One region of the Clostridioides sp. ZZV15-6598 genome, then DNA from elsewhere that is predicted to be linked to it. Evidence: riboswitches for the same ligand, from Rfam matches in the RefSeq annotation. Region 1 holds a riboswitch; the other holds the start of a gene.

Evidence for each region. Region 1 has a riboswitch for thiamine pyrophosphate ahead of thiC (phosphomethylpyrimidine synthase ThiC). Riboswitches for the same ligand answer to the same signal wherever they lie in the genome.
Region 2: it holds a riboswitch for thiamine pyrophosphate, as region 1 does, so the genes downstream of both, KGF50_RS09700 (MTH1187 family thiamine-binding protein) here and thiC (phosphomethylpyrimidine synthase ThiC) in region 1, are expected to answer to the same signal.

The regions. Positions count from the first base shown of each region.
Region 1 covers NZ_JAGWCS010000125.1:5,488-8,917, forward strand. The annotation lists gene recQ (DNA helicase RecQ) at 1-1,286, shown strand, start outside; TPP riboswitch at 1,375-1,486, shown strand; gene thiC (phosphomethylpyrimidine synthase ThiC) at 1,629-2,930, shown strand; gene thiS (sulfur carrier protein ThiS) at 2,979-3,173, shown strand; gene thiF (sulfur carrier protein ThiS adenylyltransferase ThiF) at 3,166-3,430, shown strand, end outside.
Region 2 covers NZ_JAGWCS010000039.1:4,018-7,447, reverse strand. The annotation lists gene KGF50_RS09710 (ABC transporter substrate-binding protein) at 1-946, opposite strand, end outside; gene KGF50_RS09705 (ABC transporter permease) at 968-1,738, opposite strand; gene KGF50_RS09700 (MTH1187 family thiamine-binding protein) at 1,713-2,003, opposite strand; TPP riboswitch at 2,134-2,233, opposite strand; cyclic di-GMP riboswitch class I at 2,705-2,794, shown strand; gene KGF50_RS09695 (hypothetical protein) at 2,863-3,024, shown strand; gene KGF50_RS09690 (winged helix-turn-helix transcriptional regulator) at 3,144-3,430, opposite strand, start outside.

The DNA.
Region 1 (3,430 bases):
AAGGTGAAATAGTAGATAAAACTATAGATGCTCAAAAAGTTATTTCATGTGTAGCTAGAATGAAAAGAAGCTATGGTGTTACTACTATTGTAGATGTACTTAGAGGTTCCAAAAACAAAAAAATTTTACAACTTGGTTTAGATACTTTGTCTACATATAATATTATGAGAGATTACTCAAGTGAAGACTTGAAGAATTTTATAAACACATTAGTTTCTCATGGTTTTTTAGATTTAGTCGAAACTTTAGGTAGCGGAAACAGAGGAAGTTATCCAACTATAAGATTAAATGATATGTCTATGAAAGTTTTGAAGGGTGAGGCAAAGGTAGAATTTAAGGAAATTGTAATGACAAAATCCCTAGAAGTAGAAGATGAATTATATAGTGCTTTAAGAGAATTAAGACACTTAATTGCAAGTGAAGAAAAAATAGCTCCATATATGGTTTTTGGAGATGGAACACTTAGAGCTATGTCTAGTAGTTATCCAGTCAATAAAGAAGAAATGCTAAATATATCTGGAGTAGGAGAAATTAAATATCAAAAATATGGTGAAGATTTTGAAACACTAATAAAAGAATATGTCGAAAAAAATAATATTGATAAAAAGGATAAAGAAAAAAATGTCGATTTAATAAATGTTAATAGTGAATTTCTTGAAATTAATACAGATAAAGCTTTATATGAAAAGCTAGTAAATATTCGAGAAGAATATGCCAAGAAAGAAAAATTACTTCCATATATGATTTTAGCTAATAAGGCTTTGAAAGAAATAAGTGGAAGATACCCACTTGATAAAGAACAATTAAAGGATATTTCAGGTATAGGTGAAGTAAAAATTGAAAAGTATGGGGCTAGTATTTTAGATGAAGTTAAACAGTATGTAAAAGAAAATAATATTGATGTTAATTGGGAGAAAAAGAAAAAAAGAAAATTGATACTAGATGGAGAAAGCAGAAAAAACAATGAAATAGCATTAGATTTGTTAAATCAAGGTAAGGATATACAAAGTGTAAGTCAAGAAATAGAAGTATCTTTATCTACAGTTATTGGATATGTATATGATTATGTAAAAGATGGGCAAAGTATATCATTTACATTAGATTTAGAAAGTTTTTATAGTGAAGATGAAAAGAAGATGATTTTAGAAGTATGTGAAGAAGTAGGTTATGAAAATTTAAATAACATAAAAAGAAAACTTCCAGATTCAATAAAGTATGAAAATATAAGGGCTGTGATACTTAAATCTTATCTTGAAAATTCGAAAAAAGGTGTATTATTAGAGTAAAGTTAAGTGAATTAAAATATAAAATTTGTATTATTATGTTGAACTAATATTTTTGCTGTGTTATACTGAATTTGTAAAAATGATAAAAATTTAGAGCTAGGGGCGCTAGAATTGGCTAGCTGAGAGATAAAGCCGTAACTTACAAACCCTAATAACCTGATCAAGATAATGCTTGCGAAGGGAAGCTTTGTAATATAATTTTGTTATATAAATAGATAAATTATTCTGTATAGTGAGAAATTTGTCTAAGTGTATATATGATTATAAGAGTGCTTTCCAAAACAAGGAAAAGCACTTTTTTTATTGTTAAAAACTATAACTTTAATCTTGGAGGAATGTAATATGAATTATACAACGCAAATGGATGCTGCTAGAAAAGGCATAATAACTAAAGAAATGGAAACCGTTTCTCAAAAGGAACAAGTAGATGTAAATGAATTAAGAGAATTAATAGCAAAAGGACAAGTTGTTATACCTGCTAACAAAAATCATAAATCCTTAAGTGCAGAAGGTGTAGGTAAAAATTTAAGAACAAAGATAAATGTAAACCTAGGAATTTCAAGAGATTGTAAGAATATAGAAAATGAACTTGAAAAAGTTAAAGTGGCAATAGACATGAAAGCTGAAGCAATAATGGATTTAAGTAACTATGGAAAAACTAGAGAATTTAGAGAAAAAGTTGTTGAAATGTCACCTGCAATGATAGGTTCGGTTCCTATGTATGATGCAGTAGGGTATTTAGAAAAAGAACTAAAAGATATAACAGAAGAAGAATTTTTAAATGTAATAAGACAACATGCTGTTGATGGAGTTGATTTTATTACTATACATGCTGGTCTTACTAGAAGTGTTTGCCAAAAGATAAAAAATCATGAAAGATTAACTCATATAGTATCTCGTGGAGGTTCATTATTATTTGCTTGGATGGAGTTAAATAATAAAGAAAATCCTATTTATACTAATTTTGATAAGATTTTAGATATATGTGAAGAATATGATGTTACATTAAGTTTAGGAGATGCTTGTAGACCTGGCTGTATAAAAGATTCTACAGATGGTGTTCAGATTCAAGAACTTGTAGTATTAGGAGAGCTTACTAAAAGAGCATGGGAAAGAAATGTACAAGTCATGATAGAAGGACCTGGACATATGGCTATTGATGAAATAGAAGCAAATGTAGTGTTAGAAAAAAGACTATGTCATGGAGCACCTTTTTATGTTCTTGGTCCATTGGTTACAGATATAGCACCAGGTTATGACCATATAACTAGTGCAATAGGGGGAGCATTAGCATGTGCTAAAGGAGTAGACTTTTTATGTTATGTAACTCCAGCAGAACATTTAAGATTGCCTAATTTAGATGATATGAAAGAAGGGATAATAGCTGCTAAAATAGCCGCTCATGCAGGAGATATAGCTAAGAATGTTAAAGGAGCTCGTGAGTGGGATAACAAAATGAGTAAAGCTAGAGCAGATTTAGATTGGTGTGAAATGTTTAGACTTGCGATAGACCCTGAAAAGGCTAAAAGATATAGAGATGAATCAACTCCTACTCATGAAGATAGTTGTACTATGTGTGGAAAAATGTGTTCAATGAGAACAGTTAAGAAAATATTAAACAATGAAGAACTTAATTTAATATAATTTGTACAGAACATTAGTTGAATAAAATCAAAAGGAGGAGGTGATTTAGTGAAGGTTAATGGAAAGAATATTGAATTCGAAGAAAACTTAACTGTTATAGATTTGTTGAATAAATATAATTTGAAGAGCGATAGAGTTGTAGTTGAGATAAATCTAGAAATAATTGAAGAATCCAATTACAATACATATATATTAAAAGATGAAGATGTTGTAGAACTTATTAGCTTTATTGGAGGTGGTTAAAATAAAAATATTTGTAAATGAAATATTAACAGATGTTGAAGAAAATACAACTGCCTATAAAGTTAGAGATAATTACAATCATAAATGTGATGTATTGGTGTTGAATGGATATCCAATTAAAGCCGATATTCCACTTTCTGAAAATGATAAATTAACACTTATACAAAAAGGGGTTAAACCTTCTTTTGATGAGCTAGAAAGCTTGTTGATTGCTAGACATACTCCAAATGTGCATAATAAATTAAAAAAAGGAAGAG
Region 2 (3,430 bases), on a different contig from region 1:
AGAATGATGTATAGTTATTCCATACACTATCTTTCATTTCTCCCCATCTTGGTGCATCATCTTTATATTTACCTGCTAAATACTCTTGACTCTTTATTGCTAATTTTTCGTCTACTTCAGGAGCATGTTTTACTAAAATTTTTGCAGCATCTTCAGGATTTTTTATTGCATACTCATAACCTTTTGTTGTAGCTTTTAAGAATTTTTTAGCAAGTTCTGGGTTGTCCTTAAGTACAGTTTCATTAGAAATTATAAGTGGTGTATAATAGTCCAATCTTTCATCTAAGTCTTTTACTGGTATAAAGTTTAAATCATAATCAATTAAACTAGCTTTAACTACATCCCAACCTTCAAATATCCATGCGAAATCTACAGTTTTCATAGCTGCAAAGAAATCATCTTGACCAGTATTAACTATTTTTAATTTATTAAAGTCAGCTCCATTTTTCTTCATAACTGCTTTAAAAACAGCTTCTTCTGATGGAGAACCCCAACCTCCATAAGTTTTTCCTTCAAAATCTTTTGCTGTAGTTATATTTTTTTCTTTTGGAGATGCAAATCCAGAAGTATTATGTTGTATAACAGTAGCTACAGCTTTTATTGGAAGTGGGTCTTCACTAGTTTTTGCATAAGTAACTTGCTCTTGATAGCTTATACCAAAGTCAGCTTTTCCTGTTGCAACTAAAGTTTCAGCTCCACTTTCAGGTGGTTGTACTATTTCAACATCCAAACCTTCTTCTTTATAGTAACCTTTATCAAGTGCCACAAATAATCCAGTATGATTCGTATTTGGTGTCCAATCAAGTACAACAGTCACTTTTTTAGAAGAAGTATCTTTACTATTTTTTTTATCTTTATCACTATTATTTCCAGAAGAACATCCAGTTATTGTTGCTAATGTAAGAGCACTTACCAAACCTAATATTCCTAATTTTTTGAAATTCATAATATCCTCCCTCAAATGCATTTAATCTTCTAATCTATGTTTTATAACAACTTTTTTTATAGCTTGTACAATTCCTACAAATATTAAACTAAATATAACTACTAATATAGTAGATGCAAATACTTTATCAAGTGCATATGCACTTTTTGACCTTAGCATATAAACACCAAGACCTTTTGTTCCACCTAACCACTCTGCAACAGTTGCTGCCATTACAGCATAAGTAGCAGATATTTTAAGTCCAGAAAAAAATTTATCCATTGACATAGGAAATTTAAGATGAATAAAAGTATTAATCTTATTTGAATTCATAGTCTTAAACAAATTTAAATAATCTTTATCAATATTCTCAATACCATCTACAAAACTTATTAATATAGGAAAAAAACAAGTAAGCATTACCATCAATATTTTTGGCATTGTTCCAAATCCAAACCAAATCATAAAAAGTGGAGCTATTATTATTGTAGGTATCATTTGAGTCACTAACATAATAGGATAAAGACATTTTTTTATTATCAATACAAAATCCATTAATATTCCAATTATTAAAGATATTATTATTGCAACTATAAATCCAAATATTGCTTCCCCTATAGTAACCATGGCATGCATAGATAAATTTTGATAATCTTTAAAAAATACATTAATTATATCTATTGGTGTAGGTAGTATATATTGAGGAACCTTTAAAACTTCTACCACAGATTGCCAAAAAATAAGTATAAACAAAAATGTTGCTATTGGGTATATACTATTTTTGACTTTATCTATGATTTCTAAGTTTCTCATCTATAGTTAAACCCCCAGCTTTTTCATCTACTCTAGCTACTGTTATAACTCTTTCACATCCAAGATTAAAAGGGATTTTATGTACTTTTTTTAGTAGTTCAAAAACTTCATCAAAATCACCTTCAACAGTAGTACTCATTGCTCCTATTTCACATTTAAGACCACTATTTTCAATTTCTGCTATACAAGCATCTACTACTTTATACATTTCTTCTTCACCTTTATAAGGTCTTAGTGGCATTACTGCTATGTCTGCAATTACCATTTAAATCACTCCTTTTAAAATAATTAATACCTACTAGGTATATTTTGTTTTTTGTTAAAATATTTTATAGATAAAAACATAGTATATTTAAATAAAATAAAAGCCTTATCCAAAATAGGATAAGACTTATTTTTATCTTTACTGGTCTCCCTACACTGGCATTATCCAAACAGGTTCAAAGGGTCGAGATAAAATCTCCTCTCAGCATATTAGCTCCCCGAAATATATTATATCTTTTCTACTTGATTATACTACACTTATCATATTTTAACAAATTTTTTATTTATATTATATATTTTATCTGTATTAAAATTTACAAAACTATATAATATTTTATGATTTATTGTCTTTATCCCCACTAATTTTTTTTAAAATTTTAATAACCCCCTTTTATTTACTATAACTTTATTCTCTTGATATTATTATTTTTAATATAATATATTTTTATACACATATATTGATTATATATACTCTTTTTAATATATTGACCACTTCTTATTGATTAATTTTGTGCTACTTCATCAATATAATTCAAATAAATTAATAATATAAATCTACAGTTCCTTTTAGACAACAAGCTTTATTGCATAATTTACTTGTATGTTTTATTTTTAAAGGGCAAAATAACTTTTATATTTAATTTTTTTAGTTTATATATTGAAAAATAAAACGTTTTCCTGTAATATTATAATCGTAGAATAAAACTAAACAGGCAAAACTAGAGAAATTTAGTGACGCAAAGCTATAGGGACTAACACTTATAAAATAAGTTATGTCAGCCAGTTGCCAAAAAGATATTTTCTTTTTGTTTTTTATGAAAGTTTTTTAGGGGGATAAATAATATATGTTTATAAATAAAATGGATAGATGTACGCATATACTAACTGCCTATATATGCAGTTCATACGATTACTGTAATTTTATAGATACGCAGTTAAACGATTTTATACTAGAGTATGGTGAAAATGTTGTGGAATCTTGTTTACATCAAGTGATGGTATTGGTAAGTAAGTATAATTAAATGGATTTTATTTTCTAGAAAACCCTTTTTAGTTTTATCTACATTTTAAATGTATCATCGATATAAAATTGATTAAAGTATATTTCTTTTTTTATTTTTAATTAAACATACAACTAAGTTTATTTTATATACTGTTTACCCCAATTACATAACTCTAATAATATAAGCTCTAATGACTTTCCACGCTTAGTAGCAGAATATTCAACTTTAGGTGGAATAGTTGGATAAGAAATTCTCTTAATCAATCCATCTCTTTCAAGATGTTTCAATTCCTGCGATAATATTTTATGGCTTATATGAGTAATTTCTTGTTTTAACTGGCCATAACGTATTGGTTCCTGCTTTATAACATGCCATAAAATAATTGCTCTCCATTTACTTCCTATTACAGTCATAGTAAAACCTA